3 regions of the Exiguobacterium sp. s191 genome follow, and region 3 is predicted to be linked to each of the others. Evidence: riboswitches for the same ligand, from Rfam matches in the RefSeq annotation. Region 3 holds a riboswitch; each other region holds the start of a gene.
The links. A riboswitch is a leader RNA that binds a small molecule or an ion and turns the genes downstream of it on or off. The one in region 3 is predicted to bind thiamine pyrophosphate.
Positions count from the first base shown of each region.

Region 1: another riboswitch for thiamine pyrophosphate. It lies ahead of KNQ09_RS02665 (thiamine phosphate synthase); the one in region 3 lies ahead of thiD (bifunctional hydroxymethylpyrimidine kinase/phosphomethylpyrimidine kinase).
Region 2: another riboswitch for thiamine pyrophosphate. It lies ahead of thiT (energy-coupled thiamine transporter ThiT); the one in region 3 lies ahead of thiD (bifunctional hydroxymethylpyrimidine kinase/phosphomethylpyrimidine kinase).

Region 1 is NZ_JACSNC010000001.1:520,405-528,428, forward strand. It holds gene KNQ09_RS02640 (hypothetical protein) at 1-288, shown strand, start outside; gene KNQ09_RS02645 (DoxX family membrane protein) at 317-805, opposite strand; gene KNQ09_RS02650 (MFS transporter) at 933-2,117, opposite strand; gene KNQ09_RS02655 (OsmC family protein) at 2,308-2,733, shown strand; gene nagZ (beta-N-acetylhexosaminidase) at 2,730-3,950, shown strand; TPP riboswitch at 4,007-4,109, shown strand; gene KNQ09_RS02665 (thiamine phosphate synthase) at 4,192-4,785, shown strand; gene KNQ09_RS02670 (FAD-dependent oxidoreductase) at 4,782-5,726, shown strand; gene thiS (sulfur carrier protein ThiS) at 5,723-5,923, shown strand; gene KNQ09_RS02680 (thiazole synthase) at 5,926-6,690, shown strand; gene KNQ09_RS02685 (ThiF family adenylyltransferase) at 6,687-7,694, shown strand; gene KNQ09_RS02690 (hypothetical protein) at 7,816-8,024, shown strand, end outside.
Region 2 is NZ_JACSNC010000001.1:1,335,080-1,343,103, forward strand. It holds gene sdaAA (L-serine ammonia-lyase, iron-sulfur-dependent, subunit alpha) at 1-294, opposite strand, end outside; gene sdaAB (L-serine ammonia-lyase, iron-sulfur-dependent subunit beta) at 299-961, opposite strand; gene KNQ09_RS07245 (DAK2 domain-containing protein) at 1,062-2,735, opposite strand; gene KNQ09_RS07250 (Asp23/Gls24 family envelope stress response protein) at 2,761-3,123, opposite strand; gene rpmB (50S ribosomal protein L28) at 3,407-3,595, shown strand; gene KNQ09_RS07260 (amino acid permease) at 3,736-5,139, shown strand; gene KNQ09_RS07265 (thiamine diphosphokinase) at 5,194-5,796, opposite strand; gene thiT (energy-coupled thiamine transporter ThiT) at 5,798-6,358, opposite strand; TPP riboswitch at 6,419-6,528, opposite strand; gene rpe (ribulose-phosphate 3-epimerase) at 6,551-7,207, opposite strand; gene rsgA (ribosome small subunit-dependent GTPase A) at 7,210-8,024, opposite strand, start outside.
Region 3 is NZ_JACSNC010000004.1:117,433-125,456, forward strand. It holds gene KNQ09_RS15185 (ArsR/SmtB family transcription factor) at 1-272, opposite strand, end outside; gene KNQ09_RS17490 (hypothetical protein) at 328-576, opposite strand; gene thiE (thiamine phosphate synthase) at 783-1,421, opposite strand; gene thiM (hydroxyethylthiazole kinase) at 1,411-2,178, opposite strand; gene thiD (bifunctional hydroxymethylpyrimidine kinase/phosphomethylpyrimidine kinase) at 2,159-2,962, opposite strand; TPP riboswitch at 3,079-3,189, opposite strand; gene KNQ09_RS15210 (murein hydrolase activator EnvC family protein) at 3,253-4,530, opposite strand; gene KNQ09_RS15215 (murein hydrolase activator EnvC family protein) at 4,733-6,178, opposite strand; gene mce (methylmalonyl-CoA epimerase) at 6,442-6,852, shown strand; gene KNQ09_RS15225 (type 1 glutamine amidotransferase domain-containing protein) at 6,900-7,412, opposite strand; gene KNQ09_RS15230 (hypothetical protein) at 7,439-7,612, opposite strand; gene KNQ09_RS15235 (organic hydroperoxide resistance protein) at 7,645-8,024, opposite strand, start outside.

The sequences.
Region 1 (8,024 bases), on a different contig from region 3:
TTCTTGATTTTTGTTTTATTTGCAGGTGTTATGTACTGGTTCTACTACAATTTCTTACTCGGGTATCGTAAGAAAAACATCACAATGACGTTCGACGATCGGTTTTATTCACTCGACGAACATGTCTCAGCCATCGAACAAAAGCTCGCAACGGATGGGCACTCGGCACGTTATCTCGGTGACCATCGTTTCGAAGTTGATGGCAAACCCTATCTGTTCCTCGAGCGGACAGTCTCAGTCGGCGGGGTTCCGACACAGCAGACGATTCTCGAGCAACAAAAAAAATAACTCTCCCACGTATGGGAGAGTTTTTTCGTTAGACTGGAATCCGGTCAAGGGGATGCGGTTGCTGCGACGAACGATACCAGCGGATGATCCAGTGATCGATGCCGATGTGATAGGCAAAGCGTCCTGCAGCCAGTAAGGCGATTGACGCTGCTAAGAATACTGGGTTCAATGCGATCGTCCCAGCGAGTAAGTAATTGAGATTCATGATACTACCGACGACCAGTGAAGGAACTGTCAACAGACTAAGAATCAACAGAATCCCGACGACGAGTTCCGCGAACGGAATCAAGGCGTTGATCAGCCCGACGTTCGGTAAGGCGAGTTGCTCGATCCACGTCGCATACCAGGAACTGACGAGTGCGTCTTCGCCAGTTGACTTCGCGAGCGCTCCTTCGAGAAACGGCCGTGCATCAAAGCCATTAATGTACTTACCGATTCCAGCGATGAACCACTGGATTCCGAGCCAGAGTCGGATGATCGTCAACAGACCGAGACCGATGATGTGTAATGCTTTCACTTTCAGACACTCCTCTACTACAACATAGTCCCCATCATACTGAAAAATCATCAGCGAGATGGGGACTATCATCATAACGTCATCGAACCGTCATCGACCTGTTACAAAAAAGGATAAGGTAACGGTTTCATGACCGTTGATCGAGGCGATGACTGATTGTAGTCAATAAAGCAGCAACGAGCGCAACCAGTCCACCGACGAGTGCCGTGTTCATCATCGGACCGTTCGCATAGACGATGCCACCGAGTGCCGAACCAAAAGCAATCCCGACGTTACTCGCAACCGGCATCAATGAAGCAGCGAGTCCTTTTGCTTCCGGATTGAACTTTTCAGCAAGGTCGATCAAGTAGATTTGTGTCGAAGTCGTTAGTAAAATCGACATCAACGACATCAAGGCGATGTTGAACAGACCAAGCGGAAGGGATGCTGTTGTGAAGTATAACGCAGCAAGAACGACTGCTTGCACGACGAAGACGAACCGTAAGCGTCCCATCGGATTTTTGCTGGCAATCTTGCCGGCAAGGATGTTACTGAAGATCGAGACGACGCCGTAAGCGAGCAAGATCGGACTGATCCACGTTTTCGCAATCCCGAGTTCTGTTTGCAGAATTGGTACGAGGTACGTGTAGACGACGTAGGTTGCCCCGAATCCAAATGACGGAATAAAGAAGGCGATCAGGATCCGTGGGTTGGCGAGCAATCCAAGCTGTTCCTTAATTGAACCAGAACCCGTCGATTGCTGGACCGGAACGATCTTCCATACTGCGAGGAACGCGATCAATCCCATGACTGTCGTTAGCCAGAACGTAGCTTCGAAGCCAGCGTGTTGACCGATGAACGTTCCGATCGGGACACCGAGAACGTTCGCAAGTGTGAAACCACCGAAAATGAACGAGACGGCGACACCGCGCTTCGCGACAGGCACACCGTCACTTGCGACGACCATTGCGAGCGAGATCAAGACACCGGTCAGGATGGCTGTCAGAATGCGGGTTGCGAGCAATACTTCGTAACTTGGAGCAAAACTACTGGCAAGATTCAATAAGACCCAGGCGAGTAAGAGACGTAGGATCAGACGACGCCGTTCCAGGTGACCGGTCAGCGACATGACGATCGGTGTACCGATTGCAAAGGAGATGGCAAAGGCTGAAACGAGCGTACCTGCTGTTGCGATCGTGATATCAAGGGCTGAGGAGATTTCAGCGAGGATCCCGACGATGACGAATTCGCTTGTTCCGAGAACGAACGTCAGGAGCGACAACGTGGCGATCAAGAGCCAATCGCGTCGACTTAAACGAGTAGTAGGTGACATGGATGATTCCTCAATTCTAGCGCTTGCGCGCGAAACTATGAGTAACAGGATAGCATGAAACGATTTCGTCGGGTATCGCAAAGCGAGATTTCGGGAAAAGAACCATTATTCGAAATAGCGTGTGAATTTCCAGGCTTGCTGTTTTTTGCGTATACTACAGAAGAAGACTACTTATAAAGGAGTGGAAACGATGCAAGCGACAGTGACATGGAACAAACAGATGGGATTTAGTGGACAGACGGAATCAGGGCATCATCTGGCGATGGACGCAGCACCCGAAAACGGTGGTGAAAACCAAGCGCCACGACCGACTGAACTCTTGCTACATGCCGTTGCCGGCTGTACTGGAATTGATATCGTCTCGATTTTAGAGAAGATGCGCTTGACGATCACCCATTTCGAAATGGATATCGAAGGAGAACGGGCAGAGGACCATCCGCGGCGTTTTACGTCGATCTCGATTCATTACCGGCTCGAAGGTGATCTCCCGGAAGATAAGGTCCGTCGCGCCATCTCGTTATCAAAGGATAAATATTGTTCGGTCTCGCAATCCCTGAACGCTGAGATTTCCGTCTATTATTCGATCAATGGTGTGCGAAGCGAGGATCCTTTGTGAAGAAAACCGTACTGATCGGTTGTCTGTTGCTTGCAGGGTGTGCGCAGGAGACGACGGAACCAACGAAACCATCACAATCGGAAACGAAGCAACCGACAGAAGAAAAGAAACCGAAACCTGAGCCAACGAAAGAGGAACGACAACAAGCACGATTAAAGCAGCAACTTAAAACGATGTCGACGTCAGAAAAAATCGATCAACTGCTCTACATCGGAGTCGCCGGCACGGAACTTTCAGCAGCTGACCGGAAATTGTTACAGACGCATGCGATTGGCGGGGTCTTATTGCTCGGCGGAAACATTACGTCGGAAGAGCAACTCTTGACGTTCACGCGTGCGATTCAAGAGACGAACCAAAAACCGTATGCGTTCGTCGGGATTGATGAAGAAGGCGGACGCGTCAGCCGGGTACCAGATCAACGATTACGTCTACCGACGAGTCAACGTATGGCGCAAGGAGCAGATGAAGTGAAAATGGAAGACGTCGGACGTACGCTCGGACATTTGTCACGTTTTTATGGCTTCAACATGGACTTCGCGCCGGTCCTTGACGTCAACAGTAATCCGAACAATCCGATCATCGGCGACCGTGCGTTAAGTGCTGATCCGAATACCGTCGCGACGCTTGGTACGGCCCTGATGCACGGGATGCAGGAGACGGGAACGATTCCGGTCGTCAAACATTTTCCCGGTCACGGCAATACGAGTGTCGATTCCCATGTCGGGCTACCGAAAGTGAAGGCATCAAAGGAAGAATTGAAGCGGACGGAGCTGTTACCGTTCCAAGAAGCGATTCAAGAGGGCGCCGAGATGGTGATGGTCGCCCATATTCTCTATCCCGCGTATGACGATATGAATCCGTCCTCGCTCTCAAAGCCGATCTTGACTGACCTCTTGCGTCAACAACTCGGATTCAACGGTGTCATCATCACGGATGATCTCGTCATGGGGGCGATCACGAAACAATATGGTCTCGCAGAAGCGGCACGTCAGTCGCTCGTCAATGGAGCTGATATGGCGATGTTTTCAGAGGCAGGTGCTTACACAAAGGTCCATGCTGAAGTGATGCAAGCCGTCAAAGAAAAAACGCTGACGCCGGAGATGCTCGATGCCAAAGTAATGCGCATCCTGAAGCTGAAGCAGACGTATGCCGACAGCCGAGAGCAACAGCGACCAACGAAATCGGAACTGATTCAGCAAGTGGAAGCGCTCAACTAGGACTAGCGAAGCAAAGCGACTCATGCTAGACTAATGGGGCAAGCCAATTAAACACGAAAAGACACTAGGGGAGTCTCCCAGCAGACTGAGACGGAAGTATCCGGACCCTTTGAACCTGATCTAGTTCGTACTAGCGGAGGGAAGTGGCTCGAAATCCTAGATATCCTTAGCGCTTCAGCGCATTTTCGGACCACTCCCTTCAACATCGGGAGTGGTCCTTTTTCGTATGGAAAGGAAGAACATGATGCGTTTACATCTGATTTCGACGGGATCCATTAATCCGCTTGACGAAATAAAGACCTTTCAATCGCTTCAACCCTATACGGATCAGCTGCATCTACGAGAACCGAACTTATCGGCGGCAGAATTACTTGATCTAATTGAGGCGCTCCTTACACATGGTTATTCGCCTGAACAGTTAACGGTTCATGATCGGGTCGACGTCGCCCATGTCGCAGGCATCGGTGTGCAGCTGACGCGCCGTTCCTTGCGTGTCCGCGATGTGCGACGTCATTTTCCGAATCTCGTCATCGGGAAATCAGTCCATTCGCTAGCAGAGGCACTGGCAGCAGAAGCGGAAGGAGCCGATCGCCTGCTGTACGGTCATATTTATCCGACAGCGTCGAAGCCGGACGTGCCACCACGAGGGATTGACGCCTTGAAGCAAGTCGTCACCTTCACGACGAAACCAGTCATTGCAATTGGCGGGATTACACCAGAACGCATGCCTGAAATCGTAGCGACCGGTGTAACCGGAATCGCCGTCTTATCGGGTATTCTCGGTCATTCGGATCCGCTCGCCGCCGTCAAGCATTATCAGGGGGTACGGGTATGACGAATCACATCATCATCGGCGGTGGAGTCATCGGTTTGACGCTTGCTTACGGTCTCGCCTGTCAGAATGAATCCGTCGTCGTCTTAGAACGCGGAGCAGGTGGACAAGGAACGAGTCGCGCGGCTGCCGGGATGCTTGCGACGGACATCGAGCTCAGAGAGGAATTGCATGCACTTTCCGCGCGAAGTCGTCGTCTGTATCCGTTGCTTGCACGTCGTCTTGAGCGAGAAACAGGCATCGATTGTGGATACCGGGAACAACCGTTTTTGTTAAAGCGTAAAGGGCGCGAGCATCTGTTTCCAGCTGTCGGTCAAATCGATCCACGACGACTGACGACTGCATTGATGTATGCCTTACACGCACGTGGCATATCGATTGAAGAACAGGTGGAAGTCACACGCATCGAAGAGAACGATGACTTCATTAGGATCGAATCGAATGCGGGAATCTGGACCGGACAAACAGTGACGGTCGCTGCCGGACGGGGTTCGCAAGCTTTGCTCGATACAGCCGGCATTTCGATCGCGACATATGGGGTCAAAGGGGAATGTCTCGCCGTCCGTCTCGCGGGTCAGCCGTTACGCTCGATCCTGTTTGACGACGCTGTCTACCTTGTGCCAAAAGCAGACGGTCGGATTTTGATCGGTGCGACCGAACTGCCGCACGACGAGACGGTCGGTGTCAGTGTCGCAGGGGTCACGTCATTGCTTCAAGCAGCAGAACGACTGTATCCACCGATTCGTGACGCGGTCATCGAAGAAGTCTGGTCCGGTGTACGACCACAAACGGCGTCCGGCTTGCCATATATCGGAGTCGCCGATTCATCCCGTCGGATCTTCCTAGCGACGGGGCATCATCGGCATGGCATATTACTCGCACCGGCGACAGCGGAAGTCTTGGTAAATACATTACGGTTGATTCAGAAGGAGGAAGTCCGATGAACATTACGATTAACGGCAATGACCACACGATCGATCAGATTGAAACGATCGAGGACATGCTAACGCAACTCGGCTTAGGGGAAAAGCTCGTCATCGTCGAACAGAATCGACAAATCATCGATCGCACGGCGTACGATCAGACGGTCGTTCGGGACAACGACACATTTGAAATCGTTCATTTCGTAGGAGGAGGATAAACATGCTGAAAATTGGAGAAAAGACATTTGAATCACGGTTATTACTCGGAACGGGGAAATATACGGATGCTACGGTACAGCAGGAAGCAATCGATGCGTCCGCCTCACAAATCTTGACGTTTGCCGTCCGCCGGCTCGATATTTTTGATAAACAACAAGCGAATTTCCTCGAGTCGCTTGATTTAACGAAGTACGATCTACTACCGAACACGGCCGGAGCGAAGACAGCAGAAGAAGCCGTTCGGTTGGCGAAGCTTGCGCGAGCATCCGGTATGTGCGACATGGTTAAGGTCGAAGTGATCGGTTGCGATAAGACGTTATTACCTGACCCGATTGAGACGTTACGGGCTTCTGAAGAATTACTTAAAGAAGGCTTCATCGTCTTACCGTATACGTCGGACGATGTCGTCCTTGCACGACGACTCGAAGAACTTGGTTGTCACGCCATCATGCCGGCAGCATCACCGATTGGTTCCGGGCAAGGTATCCTCAACCCACTTCACCTGCAATTCATCATCGAGCAGACGACGGTCCCAGTCATCGTCGACGCCGGAATCGGTTCACCGACCGACGTCGCCTATGCGATGGAACTCGGTGCGGACGGTGTCTTATTGAACTCCGCCGTTGCCCATGCTCAAGATCCAGTCAAGATGGCGCGCGCAATGAGACTAGCTGTCGAAGCGGGGCGTCTCGGATACGAAGCGGGACGAATCGAGAAGAAACAGTATGCGGTCGCGAGTAGTCCGACAAGTGGATTGATTCGATGAACCGTTACTCACGGCAAACTCGATTTCAACCGATCGGGGAAGCGGGACAAGCACGCTTGGCAACAGCGAAGGTGCTGATCATCGGCATGGGAGCGCTCGGAACGGCGTCGGCAGAACAACTCGTCCGCGCCGGTGTCGGCGTCGTCCGAATCGTCGACCGCGACTATGTCGAGTGGAGTAATCTACAACGACAACAGCTTTATACCGAGGAAGATGCGCGTCACATCGTACCAAAAGCGATTGCCGCAAAAGCACGGCTTGAAGCGATTAATTCGACGGTGACGATTGAAGCGCATGTATTAGACGTCGACCGGGCAGCGCTGACATGGCTTCTCGATGATATCGATCTGATCATCGACGCGACGGACAATTTCGATATTCGCTTGCTGATGAACGACATGGCGTTGATGCGTTCGATTCCGTGGATTTATGGTGGCTGCGTCGGCAGTTATGGGATCACGTTTACCGTCCGTCCCGGGGAGACGCCGTGTCTGCATTGTCTGCTCGATCAATTACCGCGGGATCAGGAGACGTGTGATACAGCGGGAATCATCGGACCAGCTGTACAGATGGTCGCTTCCTTACAGGTGACGGAAGCGTTGAAGTGGTTGAGCGGAAAGACGGACGCCATGCGGACGCGCTTGCTTGCGTTTGATGTCTGGTCGAATACGTTTCAACAAATTAACGTTCAGTCACTGAAGCAAACGGAGTGCCCGTCGTGCGGCATCGATCCGTCCTATCCTTACTTATCGGATCAAACGGTTCGTTTCACGGCACTCTGCGGTCGGGATGCCATTCAAATCCGCGGAGACGGACAGCGGGATCTGGAACAGTTGAAACAACGTCTCCAGCCGGTCGCTGCGATTTCCGCCCATAATCCATATTTGCTGGCGTTTACGACGGACGAACATCGGATGGTCGCTTTCCGAGATGGACGCGTTCTGATTCATGGCGAGGCGGATCTCGTCAAAGCGAAACGGCTCTATCATGCCTATTTCGGGTAACGTTCACAAAACAGTAAAACTAATTTTAAATATATATGTTTTAAATGTTTGAAAAACAGGTAAATAAGACTTCAGACATAAATCGGTCTACAGGTTTTGAACGTGAAGAGGAGTGATTCAGATGAAACAAGAATTCGATCCAATCAAGGATCAGGCACAGACGGAAGACGCCCAAGCAGTTGTTCAGCAACCCAACTGGAATCCGGATCGGTACCGGACGAACTTGAACCCATTCTATCTGTCACCTTGTAGTGTCGAACGTAGAGAAGACGTGCATCAGGATGCATCGAAAATTCTCGAAGTCGAGACGTCGTCGCCCCTCCAACAACT
Region 2 (8,024 bases), on a different contig from region 3:
TGCCTTACTAACGGCGTCCAATAATAAATCACCGGATAATCCTTTACCTGAAGCACGGTACCGTTGAAGCAAGACAGCATCCCCACCGGTCAGTCCTGTCACCGACTGGACACCGTCACCATCAAGTGAACGAGCGACTGCTTCTTCCATCACTTGCAGGTTTCGTTCCATCATCGCATAGACTTCATCTCGCTCTAAATGACGAACCGTCATCTCTTGCTCGATCATGACTTCCGAAATCGGAATATTTCGTTCCGTCGCGATGGCGACGAGTTCTTTTACGGATTTAAACATGTCTTCACTCTCCCATCATGACGGCACGCTCGACTTGAGGTAACCGATCGATTTCTTCCAACACTTCTGCCGTTATCCGGTCATCAATCTCAATTGCCATAAGTGCTTGTTTTCCTTTTTCATGCCGTGACACTTCCATATGCCCGATATTGATTTCGTAATCAGCCAAAATGCTCGTCACGGCTGCGATCGCACCAAAACGGTCATGGTGTAAGACGACGAGTGCCGGTCCCCCACCGGACAAACGAAGCGGTACACCATTTAATTCCGTGATTTCAATCGTTCCCCCACCAATTGAAATACCAACCAATTCAAACTCTTCTACTCCATTCGTCAAATGGACACGAGCCGTATTCGGATGATCCGTCAACGCCTCACTCGTCTCAAAATGAATCTCAATCCCTTTCGACTTCGCGATATCGATCGATTGTGGAATCCGGTCGTCAAACGTATCGTATCCGAGAACACCGCCGATGATGGCGACATCCGTTCCATGTCCACGATACGTATCCGCGAATGAACCGTAAAACGTGATGTGGATGACAGTAGGCGTTTCCCCGAATAATTTACCCGCCATCAATCCAATCCGTGCAGCTCCTGCTGTATGCGAGCTCGATGGACCAACCATGACTGGTCCGATGATGTCAAAGACGCTACGATATTTCATTTCTTTTCCCCTCTCTATGAAACAAACGAAATCCCACCTCTATTATCGCAGATGGTGGGATTCGTGAAAAGGCTAGTCGCCCTTTTTCAGTATGATGGTTTTATTCGACGCTTAAAATGTACGAATAAAGTGGTTGTTTGCCGTCGTGGACTTCCACCTCAGCATCCGGATTGACCGATTCGATGTACGCGACGAGGTCGTCGACTTCTTCTGTTGAGACGCCTTCACCGTAAAGAACCGTGATGATTTCGTCGTCCTCAGTGACGAGTGTATCGACGAGTTTCTTGACTGCACCAAGACTTGAAGCGTCCGTAGCGACGATTTGTTTTTCAGCAATCGCCATATGGTCGTCCTTCTTGATTTCTACACCATCGATGTTCGTATCACGTACGGCATATGTGACTTGTCCCGACTTAACGGCTGCAATCGCATCTGCCATGTGCGCTTCGTTCTCTTCGACAGTCGCTTCTGGATTATAGACGATTGTTGCTGCTAAACCTTGTGGAACTGTTTTTGATTTCACGACCGTCACACCACAATTCGCAACAGATGCTGCTTGTTCAGCGGCCATGATGATGTTTGAGTTGTTTGGATAGACATAAACGTGTTCAGCGTGTGCATCCTCGATCGCCTTAACGATATCTTCAGTCGACGGGTTCATCGTTTGTCCGCCTTCGATGACGACACTGACACCGAGTGATTTAAAGAGTTCGCTGATTCCTTCACCCATTGCGACTGTCACGAGGGCTGCTTTCGCTTTTGCCTTCGGTGCAGCGACTGGAGTGACTTGGTTCGCACCTTCTTCTTCAAGGATCGTCGAGTGTTGTTGACGCATGTTTTCAATCTTAACAGCGACGAGTTCACCGAAACGTTGTCCTTTTGTGATGACTTCTCCTGGTGTTTCAACGTGGACGTGAACTTTAAGGAGTTCTTCATCCGCTACGACGAGCAATGAATCACCGAATTCCGCTAATTCGTTACGGAAGTCTTCTTCGCTGAATGGTGCATTCGCAAGCTTGTCATCTTGGAAACGAACCATGATTTCCGTACAGTAACCGTAATGGATTTCTTCTGTCGACATGAAGCTTTGAGCCGTTTTATGATGCTCTGCTTCGACGAGTGCTTCCATGACAGGCGCATGCGGTTTGTCGAGTTCTTTTCCTTCGAGTGTTGCGAGGAATCCTTCATAGATACAGACGAGACCTTGACCACCAGAGTCAACGACGCCGACTTCTTTTAATACCGGAAGAAGTTCTGGTGTACCGTCGAGCGATACTTTCGAAGCTTCGACGAGTTGACGCATCAACTCTAAGAAATCCGTCGTCGTCTCAGATTGTGCGATAGCAGCGACAGCTGTTTCACGGGCAACCGTCAAGATTGTTCCTTCAACCGGTTTCATGACTGCTTTGTATGCTGTATCGACACCTTTTTGTAACGCATCTGCGAATTCCTTCGTATCAATCGTTGTTTTGCCTTCGATTGATTTCGAGAATCCACGGAACAATTGACTTAAGATGACGCCAGAGTTTCCGCGCGCCCCCATCAATAATCCACGTGCGAAGACGTTCGCGACTTCCGATACAGAATCCGAAGTTGATTTACCTGCTTCTTTTGCACCTGAAGTCATCGTCAAATTCATGTTCGTTCCCGTATCACCATCTGGCACAGGGAAGACGTTCAATGAATCGACGAAATCTGCATTTTGATAGAGATTCGCCGCGCCATTTTGAATCATCTTGACTAACTGCGCTCCTGTTAAACGATCTACACTCACTAAAGTTTCCTCCTCTATTCCCGCCTTAGACATTCGTCAAGCGGACTCCTTGGACAAAGATGTTCACAGATGTCACGTCAAGACCTAGTGCCTGACTGAGCGTGTATTTCACGCGACTCTGTACGTTGTTCGCCACCTCTGAGATTTTCGTTCCATAGCTTACGATGATATGCATATCGATATGGACCTGCTCTGAAGCCTGTCGAACGATGACACCGCGTGCAAAGTTCTCACGTTTTAAGAGTTCAGCAAGACCATCCTTGATTTGAGACTGGGATGCCATACCAACGACACCAAAACATTCCATTGCTGCGCCGCCCGCAAGTTGCGCGACGACATCATTATCTACATCAATCTTTCCATAGGTCGTTTTCATCTCGATCGCCACCTGAGTAGCCCCCTTTGAATATTGTATTCTTCTCATAATTCTACTATAAGGACCTACTATTGAAAAGTCGCCGTACTGACTATACAATGAATAAGTGAAAAATAGTAGCGGTCAAATGAACTTTTACCATCATCCTCATCCATTATTTTAAATTTCGAGGTTGTCTGTCAAGTTTTTTTCTTGTCAGCTACTTTTTTTATGTTGCAACCGCCCTGACACCATGCTAAGATAGCAAAGTGTCTATTAGGACGAACGCAAAACAACATAAAAGGAGGCGGAACGCATGGCACGTAAATGCTACGTTACTGGGAAATCGCCAAAGTCGGGTAACAACCGTTCACACGCATTGAACAAAACAAAACGTACTTGGGGAGTCAACGTACAAAAAGTACGTATCCTCGTCGACGGTAAGCCGAAAAAGGTTTGGGTTTCAGCTCGAGCTCTTAAATCAGGTAAAGTCGAACGCGTATAAGGCGCAACCACCGGATGGGAATCTTCCCTTCCGGTTTTTTTATGCCCTCATTTATTTTTCTCATAAACTAATTGTCGCTTTTATTGAGAACGCTTACAATAGGAACGTACTTTATTTTGTCAGAATTGGGGGAAGTCATCATGCAACTCAAACGAGAGATGACGAGTCGACACCTGTTCATGATTTCACTCGGCGGAATCATCGGAACAGGCTTATTTTTAGGGTCAGGATTAACGATTTCACAAGCAGGACCTCTCGGGGCGGTCCTCAGTTACATCGTGGGTGGGACCATCATGTATCTGACGATGTTATGTCTAGGAGAATTAGCGGTCTATCTGCCGGTCTCGGGGTCATTTCAGACCTATACGACCCGATTCATCGGACCAGGGGTCGGCTTTGCCGTCGGTTGGATTTATTGGCTCGGCTGGGCCGTGACGGTGGCACTCGAAATTACAGCTGCCGGCAGTTTGATGGACCGCTGGTTTCCGAACGTACCCGTTGTCGTCTGGTGTACCGTCTTTACGGTCTTGCTGTTCGGTCTGAATGCCGTCTCCGCCAAAGCATTCGGTGAAGCTGAATTCTGGTTCTCGAGTTTGAAGGTCCTCGCGATCCTGTTCTTCATCATTCTAGGTGGCGCTGCTTGGTTCGGCTGGTTACCGATGGAAGCAGATCGTCCGACATCGTTATTTGCGAACTTTACGGCAAGCGGTTGGTTTCCAAACGGGATTCTCGGTGTCTTGACGACGATGATTGCCGTCAACTTCGCCTTCCAAGGAACGGAATTGATCGGTGTTGCGGCTGGGGAGTCCGACACGCCCGAAAAATCGATTCCAAAAGCCATCCGCAATACAGTCTGGCGGACGTTCATCTTCTTCGTCTTATCGATTACGATCGTTGGTGCATTAATTCCTTATGAAACAGCTGGCGGAGTCAGCAGTCCGTTCATCATGGTCTTTGATGCGATCGGTATTCCGTACGCTGCTGATTTGATGAACATCGTCGTCTTGACAGCGTTGTTGTCCGTCGGAAACTCCGGATTATATGCGGCGACTCGGATGTTATGGGCAATGGCGCAAGAAGGGATGATTTCAAAGAAATTATCTTACGTCAATGCACGTGGTGTGCCGATGCGGGCGTTGCTCTTTACGATGATGTTCGCGATGTTATCGCTTCTGACCGCATTTTTCGCAGAAGATACCGTCTTCATTTGGCTCTTGTCCTTAGCCGGACTCGGGGCTCAAGTCGGCTGGATTTCAATCTCTGCTTCGCAGCTTGCATTTCGTCGTCAGTTCGTCCGAAACGGACACGATGTATCCGAACTGAAATTCAAGACACCACTCTATCCGGTGTTACCACTGATTTCGTTGACACTTAACGTCGTCGTCCTCGTCAGTCTTGCGTTTCAAGCGGATCAACGAATCGCACTATACATCGGTGTTCCTTTCTTCCTTGTCATGTGGGGAAGTTATCATCTCTTCGTCAAAGGAAAACATCTATCCGCTCAAAGCGACATCCGTGTCGCCCCTTCTCAACTCGAAGAATAATTTCATCTAAAAAGAGGCCGCGGAGTCATCCACGGCCTCTTTCCTATGATTGTGCTATTCCTTAAGCGTCCGCATCATCAATAGTTCTCCTTGATGGAGCTCTACCTTCGCTTCTGACGCACACCATTCATTACTGACGGTCAAGGAACCTCCGACCGGTACTGGATGTGCATCAAGTGGATATTTGACTCCGGATAAGCTTAAAGTCGATGGTACGAGTGGAATGAACGAAAGATAATGATAGCTCCCTGCTTCGACTGCATACGTTCCCTCAGCCAAGTATCGTACCTCTTCTCGTTTCGTCACGAGTCGTGCCTCTGGGTATCGCTTCAATAGATATACATTTTGGACGGTCATGTCGAGCCGCCCACCTGTCGCCCCGATAATGAAGGTATCCTCAAACTGTTTCTTCTCTGAGACTGTACGAAGTGCCAGTTCGAGATCCGTTTCATCTTTCTCGGCCGGATGAACGATTGCCCCTTCTGGTACATAACCAAGAGAATCAAAATCACCAATCGTCAGGTCGCATGTCAGCCCAAACGATTCAATCGTCTGAACACCACCGTCGACACCGACGATAAAGTCACCTGGCTGACAAAACGTCCGTAAATCCGGCGCTTCTTCTCGCGGACCGGCACAGACGAGAATCGCCCGCATCTCAGACGCCTCGTGCCGAATAACGGAGTAAGCGTGGCGCAGTCGTGAATAAAAGACCCGCAACGACACCACAAAGAACGTAAGACGGTACCATGTATGTCGCGTTATAAATCAATGAATACGGTACGACTGGACCTTCGGCATACTCGGCAAAAAAGACGATTCCACTGATGACATGACATATATAACGGAGTCCTGCGCCTAATAACGTCGCCAGGAGAACGAACGCCATCAAGCTTTTCTTTTGTCCATTGCGCGCGGCTAGTCTGACTTGACGCGCGAACAGACCACTTAATCCGACGACACCATACGCAATCGTATAGTCAAGCATCGGTTGAACGATCGTCAAGACTTGTGGAGCGAACATCAATTGAATCGTACCGACAAGCGCTCCCGTGACGACCCCTCCGACGACACCGTGGCGAAATGCCATGACGAAGATCGGTAACATCGCTAAGCTGATTGAGCCTCCTTGTGGCATTTTGAATGGAATCAGTAAATCAAAGACGACTCCGAGACTGGCGAAGATGGCAATTTCCATCATCATTTGTAACCGTTTCATGCTATTTTCCTCCTTCATTGTACGAGAGGACGCAAAAAGGCAGTACGACGAACGCCGTACTGCCTGCGTGCGCCACATCCCTACGTCCGTTTGAACGGAACAGGTTCGAAGGGTTAAAGTCTAAAAGACTCCTCTCAGCCGCTTTTCAAGCGACACCCCTTGCGGTCATCATATTTCGTTTTCTCGTTCTTATTATACGGCAGCCCCTTGACGAATGCTAGTGATCGCTTCCGCATAATCTGGTGCATTGTAGATTGCTGATCCTGCGACGAGAACGTTCGCACCGTTATCGATGCAAAGCTTTGCCGTTTCCGGATTGACGCCACCGTCAATCTCGATTTCAAATGTCAGACCACGCTCTGCTTTCATTTGCGCAAGTGCTGCGAGTTTCGGCATGACACGCTCGATGAAGGCTTGTCCACCGAAGCCCGGATTGACCGTCATCAATAAAACCATATCGACATCCTCAAGGACGTGTTCAATCGTTGATAATGGCGTATGGGGATTCAAGACGACTCCTGCCTTTGCGCCCGCTGCTTTGATTTGTTGCAAGACACGATGGACATGATTCGTCGCTTCGACGTGGAACGTCACGATGTCCGCCCCTGCTTTGACGAAATCCTCGACGAAACGTTCTGGCTGGTCGATCATCAAATGGACATCGAGAATCATATCCGTCTTTTGACGTAAGCTGCTAAGCACAGGTAATCCAAATGAGATGTTCGGTACGAACTGACCGTCCATGACATCAAAATGGATATAGTCCGCGCCTGCTGCTTCGACTGCTTTAACATCGCGTTCGAGATTCGCAAAATCTGCTGATAAGATAGATGGTGCAATTTTAATCATCTTCAATACCTCCGGGCTCGATTCTTGATTTCGTCTATAAACATACCATAGTTCTCATAACGAGAGGACATGATTTCTTGGGCTTCGACGGCTTCCTTGACGGCACAACCGGGTTCATTCAAATGCAAGCAACCTCGGTATTTGCAATCATCTTGTACAGCCACGAATTCAGGGAAACTCCACCGTACATCCTCGATTTCCATATCATACGGAAAATCGAGGTTCGAGAAACCTGGCGTATCGGCAATCAATCCTTCGGCAAGCGGCATCAATGTGACGTGGCGCGTCGTATGACGTCCTCGTCCGAGTGATTTCGAGATCGCACTTGTTTCTAAATCAAGAGAGGGTTCCAGTGCATTGAGCAATGAACTTTTCCCGACACCGGATTGTCCGGCGAGAACGCTCGTTTTTCCAGCAAGTAACGGACGGACTTGCTCAACACCTGCCAACGTCTCACTTGATGTCTCGATGACCGTATACCCAATCTTCCGGTAAGCGGCAATCGCCTCTCGGACAGCCGGTCCTTTAACATCGTCCAGCAAATCCATCTTCGTCAACAGGATGACGGGTTGAATTTCCTTCGCTTCGATCAAAACGAGAAATCGGTCGAGCAAGTGCGCTGAAAAATCAGGTTCTGCCGCCGAGACGACGAGCAATGCCTGGTCGATATTCGCGACTGGAGGGCGTACTAAAAAGTTGTCCCGCTCCTTCACTTCGAGAATATATCCCGTCTCACTTTCGATATGAAGAACGACCTCGTCTCCGACAACTGGACTGATGCCGCGTTTTCGGAAATTCCCTCTTGCCCGTGAACGGA
Region 3 (8,024 bases):
CCATCTTTTCGAAACTTGACGAGTCCTTGTTTCAACAAAGATCGAAGATGATGCGACGCTGTCGCAATCGAACAGTCGACAGAGGCCGAGACATCACAAACGCATAGTTCTTCTTCGATCGTCAGCGCATAAACGATTCGCAGTCGTGTCGCATCCGAAAGAATCTTAAATAGCTTTCCGATTTCAAGCGTCGGAATCGTATCAACGATATGTCCGATTTCAGACGCACGTTGTTCATCAATCGCAATCGTTTCACAACGGGGAATGTCCATGTCCGTCACCTCGTTTCTACTTATATTGCACCATGAGAAACGGGACATTGCAAGTTCAGCGCATTCGTCTGCGAATGAGCCAAAACACGAACCATCCTCCTACGTAATCTCCGATATCCCAGACAATTCGATTTTGATCGACAGCGCGTACGCCGATGTCAATGATTTTCGTGCTTTCTAATCGGTTCGTATAACGTTGACGAAGCCGAGTCGGAATCGGTAGACGAAGAAGTGCCCGGTAATAAATATCTAAATGAGTATGTCCCCAAATTTCCGTCGCAATCGAGCTCGTTTTAATATACAACGGACGTTTGTAGCGTCTTTCATACTTTTCTTTCAATAAAAGGGCCATCTCATAAGATATACGATTAGGATGTGGAAATAAGACTTTTCCTAGATGGTAGATCCCCTGATTATCGACTCGAATGATTTGTGGTTCTAACCGATATCGAATCCAATAGCCGCGAAAACGGATCGTCTGCCATTTCAATACAATCACCTCTGAACGGATTATACCCTGTTCTGAAGTGATTGATGCCATTCACGCACAGCATCTGTCATTTGCTGCGCAGCGAGTTGCCGATCTTCTTTAGCGAAAATTTCTGAGATGACGGCATACCCTTCTAGCGGGATGGGCAGAGAGGAGACATTCGTTGCTGTGATTCCACCAATACCGATTAGAGGTAATCGTACAGCTTCCCGAATCGCCTGAAGCATCGTATGCGACATGGAATCAGCGTCCGCTTTGGATGACGTCGCAAATAGAGACCCCACGCCTAAATAAGATGCTCCGTCTCGTTCTGCTTCAATCGCTTGTGCAACGGTTGCTACCGACACACCAATCACGGCATCTGGTAAAAGGCGACGTGCTGCGGTTAAAGGAATGTCTTCTTGTCCGATATGCAAACCAGCTCCGACGAGTAACGCGATATCAATCCGATCATTGATGATCAAAGGAATGTCGTGTCGATCCGTGAGTGCTTTCAACCGAACTGCCTGATCGAAGAATTCCTTTCCTTGCGCTGTTTTTTCCCGTAATTGCACGATCGTTGCACCACCTAAAATGGCTTCCTCAACGACCGTCTCGATCGCGACTCCAGGATGGTACCGACGATCCGTCACTGCATAGATGGAGTAATCAATTGACACGTTCTGTCACCTCCACCAGATCTTGCACCGTCATGAGGCTGATGGCATTGAACAACTCTCGTTTAAAATCACCAAGACCTTGCGCGGAGGCTGCTTGTTCTCCTGCTTTTCCCATGACGAATGTCCCGTGGACAGCCGCCTCAAATGTCGTATATCCTGCACCGAGGAAGCTCGCAATCAAGGAGGCCGTCATGCAGCCCGTACCCGTGATGTCTCCCAAACGTGGTGTTCCTACATGTAATTCCATTTCACGCGTTCCATCTGTGATGTAGTCGTTCGGACCTGTCACGACGAGGACAGATTGGTGTTTGCGAGCAAATGCACGAATGCTTTCTCGATCCATCATTGCATCTCCCGCAGCATCGACTCCCTTAGTTCGCCCATCTTCCCCAAGTAACGTCTTGATTTCAGAAGCATTTCCTTTAATGACCGTACACCCGAGATCAATGAGTTCTTTAGAAAAGGCAGTACGTAATGTCGTTGCCCCTGCTCCAACTGGATCAAGAACGATCGGGACATTCAAACGTCCCGCTTCACGTGCTGCGAGTCGTTGAGCTGCTTGCATGTCTGCATCGATCGTACCAATGTTTAAGACAAGAGCTTGCGCGAGTCTAACCATCTCTTCTACTTCACGAATGTCTTCCGCCATGACGGGTGATGCTCCAACAGCGAGTGTGACGTTCGCGCAGTCGTTGATCGTAACCGTGTTCGTCAGATGGTGAATGAGTGGTTTGTGTTCAAGAATGGTCGTAAACATGTGTATCCCTCCAAAGTGAGTGAAAATGATGTGTCGGTCCAATACCTTGTCCGAGAGCAAATCCATGACGAATTGCCTCCGTGACATAGTTTTTCGCCTGTCGTACACTATCTGTTAAATCTTCTCCAAGCGCCATCCGTGCTGCAATCGCTGCAGATAAGGTACAACCAGTTCCATGAGTATGTTGATTGTCTAACCGTTCCGATGTGAAACGATGTTCCACTTCCCCATCAAACAACAAATCCGTTGCAGCTCCTGAGAGATGTCCACCTTTTAGTAATACTGCCCCTGTCTGTGTAGCCAATTGATGCATCGCCAGTCGCATTTCCTCTAGATTGGTCACTGATCGTCCTGTTAACCGCTCCGCTTCCGGTAAATTCGGTGTAACGAGTGTCGCAAGCGGCAGAAGTTCTGAAATCAATGCTTGTTCAGCTTCCGTCCGCAATAGGGCATGACCACCTTTAGCGACCATGACGGGATCTAATATGATAGGAACTGTCTGTTTGCGGAGATGTGTAGCAATGACACGAATCGTCTGCGCATTCGAGACCATCCCGATTTTGATCGCATCGACACGAATGTCTGAAAAAATCGACGTTAACTGGGCATCTACGATTTCTGGGGATAACTCTTCCACCGCTTGAACACCCAACGTATTTTGCGCCGTGACGGCTGTCAGGACGCTCATTCCATAAACCCCTAAAGCCGAAAAGGTTTTTAAATCTGCTTGAATCCCAGCTCCACCACCGGAGTCGGATCCTGCAATCGTCAGTACATGTTTCATGTTCTTTTCACCTTCCCATCGAGCAATGTAAGGGAGTCGTGACCGACAAAAAAAAGCGTCGACCGCTGTAAAAAAGCAGTCGACGCTATACGAAAGCGTTATACACGCATTCCGGTATCCGTTCGGCTCAACTTTCCTACGCTGGTATTATCCAGTTCAGGTAATAGGGTCGAAAACAGATTGGTTTTCCTCTCAGCCGGATTCCTCCAGCTCCCCTAGTTGCTCAAGTATTCGTTTCGCCTTAACTGTAGCATAGAGAAGAAAAAAAAACGAGCCGAAGCCCGTTTTGATTACAGATATGCCAATGGATTGACTGCATTCAGAGGAGAAGAAGCACTGTATTGATAGCCTCCGACATGTAGTTCGAAATGTAAGTGTGGTCCTGTTGAATTCCCTGTACTACCAAGTGTCCCGACTTGTTGACCTTGAGAGACCGTTTGTCCTGCACGAACCGATAATGAACTCATATGTGCGTAGACAGTCGTGTACACTTGTCCATCGAGGAAGTGAGAAATCATGACATGATTGCCGTAAGGTCCACCACCTGATGCTGTAATGACCGTTCCAGCTGCTGCAGCGACGATTGGAGACCCGACCGAACCACTGAAATCAACACCGTTGTGGAACGTATAACCGTTCGCGCCGCTTGCTGGTCCGAATCCTTGCGACACTCCACCAGAAGATGGTCGAACGAATTTCCCTCCACTCGAAACAACGGGCGGGGCAACAGAATCAGTTGACTCCGAACTCTTACCTACTTGTTTTGCTGTTTGAGCATTCGCTTTAGCGGCTTTTTCGGCTACCGCTTTCTCCGCTGCTGCTTTTTCAGCCGCTGCTTTAGCGGCTGCCTTCGCTGCCGCAATTGCACGTTCTTGCGCTTCGAGAGTCGCTTGAAGTTCTTTTGCGTCTAACAGTTCTGTCGTGAACTTGGTCTTCCCTTTTCGTAATTTCTTCAGCGTGGCACTACGTTCTTTCATTTGAAGCTTTAACGCTTTCTTTTGTTCAAGCAATACTTTCTTTTCTTGCATTTGCTCCGCTTTTTTCTCAACGAGCGCTTGTTTTGCTTCTGCTAATTTTTGTTGCGTTGCGATGTAATCCGAAATCATTTTATCGTCTTGCTCAGCGATTTTTTTCCCCGCCATGACACGGCTGAATAAATCACCTAAATCCTTCGATCCAAAAATGACTTCTTCCCATTTAATCGAGTTTCCATCGTTCTCTTGGAAAACACGCAAACGATCACCGAGTAGTTCTTCCTGTTTCTGTAACATTTCTTCGTAACGGACGATGTCTGCCTTTAACTCATCGATTCGAACGTTCAACTGTTCGATTTGTTTATTTTTTTCAGAGACTTGGAAAATCTTTTCGTTGATTGCTGCGTCAATTTGATTGATTTGACGTTGCTCTTTTGAGATTTTAGCTTCTTGTTTTTTGATCGCTTTTTCAAGTTTACGTTGTTCAGCGGCATTTTCAGCCTTTTTTTCTTTAATGGTCGCTGCTGCGATCGGTTGCGTTCCTGTTATAAGTAATGCTCCTAAAACAATGGTAGAAATTAGTTTTTTTAGCATATATCGTTTTCCTCACTTATGTTTTTTCATATTTTATTATAGTATTCAAGTTTCTCTCATATCTGAAATAGATTATAGCACCGTAATCGTTTCAAAAAAATTTCATTTACATTTCAAATGAAAACGGTTTTTTGTAATATATGATTTGTTTTTTGAAAATGACAAAAAAAAGAACCGTTGCATATGCAACGATTCTTTACGATTAAAACATCGACATTGGATTGACTGAGTTAGCTGGACCTGTTGCACTGTAGCTGTATCCACCAACGTGAATTTCGAAGTGTAAGTGTGGACCTGTTGAGTTTCCTGTGCTACCACGTGTACCGATTTGTTGACCTTGGCTGACACGTTGACCTGCACTAGCGTTCAATGAACTCATATGTGCATAGACTGTCGTATAGGTCTTCCCGTTCAATTGGTGAGCGATCATGATGTGATTTCCGTAAGGTCCGCCACCTGATGCTGTAATGACTGTACCAGTTGCAGCTGCCACGATTGGCGTGCCAACTGGACCACCGAAGTCAATCCCGTTATGGAACGTATAACCGTTCTCTCCGCCTGCAGAACCATACCCTTGTGTCACAGCACCAGCAGTTGGATGAATGAAGAGTCCGCCTGATGATGGTGACGGTTTAGGTGTCGCAGGAGCTGACGGCGCTGGAGCAGGTGCAGCTGGTGCTGGTGTAGATGGTTTTGGTGCAGATTGTTTCGTCGAACCAGAAGGTTTTGCTGACTGCGCTGCCTTCTCTTGTGCTGCTTGCTGAGCTGCTGCTTCTTTAGCGGCTTGCTCTTCTGCTGCTTTTTGTGCTGCTGCTTGCGCTGCTTCAGCCTCTGCTCTTGCTTTCGCTTCACGTGCAGCCTGAGCTTGACGTTCTTTTTCGATTCGAGCTTCACGTTCACGCGCTGCTTTTTCAGCTGCAATCGCTTTTTCTTGCGCAATCAAAATTTGTTGGACTTCTTTTGCATCCATCAATTGTGTTTCGAACTTTTCTTTTTTCTTACGTAGTTCTTTTAAGCGTTTGTTCCGCTCTTTTAATTGTGATTCAAGATCCGCTTGTTGACGTTTTAATTCTTGTTTCTCAACGACCAACTGCGCTTTCTTTTCTTTTACTTCTTGTTGCGCATCCGCTAATTGCTTTTGAGTATTTTGATAATCCGTGATCATTTTATCATCTTGTTTTGAAATGGATTTCCCTGCCATGACACGGCTTACGAGGTCACCAACGTTTTTAGCGCCAAAGATGACTTCCTCCCATTTAATCGAGTTTCCATCATTCTCTTGCATGACACGAAGACGATCACCAAGTAATTTTTCTTGGCGTTTTAGTTTCGCTTTATATTTCTCGATTTCTTTTCCAAGTTCAACGATTTCACGTTCTGTTGCTTTGATTTGACGATCTTTTGTTTCGACAGCAAAGATTTTTTCGTTCAACGCTTCGTCTAGTCGATTGACTTCTTGTTGTGTTTTAGAGATTTTTTGACCTTCTTGATTAACAGAAGACTCTAAGTTTTTTTGCTTTTTAGCATTGTCTTGTTGCTGTTGTTCGTTTTTGGCTTTCTGTTCACTTAAATCGTCAGCTGCTGCAAAATGAGGTGCTGATGAAAGAACCAGTGCGGAAACGATGAGCGACGCGAACGTTTTTTTCATGTAGTATTCCCTCTTTTTCTGTAGTGTATGTTTTATGATTTATCGTAGAGTGTTTAAGTTAAATTTAAATTCTGTAATAGTTTTTCTTTTTTATAAGAACGTTTTTGATTATAGCATTCATTCCTCTTCCATAATATTTCAGTGATATTTCATTTTAAATAAATCTTCCCTCTTCTATGTAATAGAAACATTTGGAAGGTAACTCATCGTTGCAACTTTGGAGTGTTTTTGGGAAACTGAAGCGAACAGAAGGAGGATATCATATGAAATTAGACCACACTGGAATTGCCGTTCGCGACATGCAGGAAGCCATTTCATTTTATACAAACGTACTTGGAGGAACTTTAACAAAAGAGTACTCGAATCCTGCGCCTGGTGTCGCTTCCAATATTGCGGTCATCGAGTTCGATGATGCGCACATCGAGTTGTTAACGCCAACAAGTCCGGATAGTCCGATCGCTCGTTTTTTGAAACAACGTGGGAAAGGTGTCCACCACATTGCTTATCGTGTAGAGAATTTAGATCAAGCGATTGAAGAAGCAAAACAACAAGGCTTAACATTTTTAGAAGATACGTATCGAACGACGCCGTTCGGGCGACGACTGATTTATATGAATCCCCGGCATTCACACGGCGTCATTACAGAACTCTGTGATTATCCAGAAAATCTATAAAAAATCAGCACTGCGATAGCGCAGTGCTGATTTTTCGTTTCATGGTATTAGCCGAGTTTAGCTACGATTTCCCGATTGAACGCAGGAATGTCATCTGGTTGACGACTTGAGACGAAATTATCGTCGACGACGACTTCTTCATCTGCAAAGTCCACACCAGCATTTTCTAAATCGATTCGAATCGATTTATAACCTGTCATTTTTCTTCCTTTGACGATTTTTGCATTAATCATCAATTGTGGTCCATGGCAGATCGAGAAAATCGGTTTTTTCGACATATCGAATTCTTCAACGAATGAGACGAAACGCTCGTCTTCCCGTAATAGATCCGGTGAAAATCCGCCTGGAATCAGGAGAGCATCGTAGTCTGCTGCTGAAGTCTCATCAATCGAGAGATCAACATTTACTTTTGCCTCTTCCTGTTTCCCAACGAGTTCTGCACCTTTTTTGGCACCAATGACAGTGATTTCATGCCCTGCTTCTTTTAATGCATCAACCGGTCCTGTGAATTCTACATCTTCAAAATGATCGGCGAGTACAACGGCTACTTTTTTAGACATGTGATTCATCCCCCAAGTTGTTTGATTTAGATTGGATCTTCTCCGCGATCTCGTGGAGAAACCGTATCATCTGGCATTTCGTCTTTTCCTTTTAGGATTTCCTTTTGCTGCTCCTCTGTCAGTTTCCGTTCTTTATCCGACAGACGATCCCGTTCATCTTCAAACTCTTCATTTGGACGATCGGTTTCTTTCGGTGCCATGGAAAACCCTCCTTATGATCCGTCGCTTATACTTATAATGAATCGACGACTTTAACAGAAAGATCGACATCAATGTTGCCACGTGTCGCTTTCGAGTACGGGCAGAAGTTGTGTGTCTTCTCTAGTAAGTCTTCGGCTTCTTCTTGCGATACGCCAACGACCTCGACGACGAGTTTCGCTGCAATTTTTACACCGTTATCCGCTTCGTCCTGTAAGAGGCTGACTTCTGAATTCGTCCGCGTCTCGACTCGTTTTTTTGCTTGGCGCGCCATTAAATTATAGGCACCATCAAAACAAGCGGCATATCCTGCTGCGAATAACTGTTCCGGGTTTGATGTCGGAATGTCTTCTTTGCCTTTTGTTCCTGGCATGACTAAATCGAGATTAATGACGTTATCGTCTGAAGCAACTT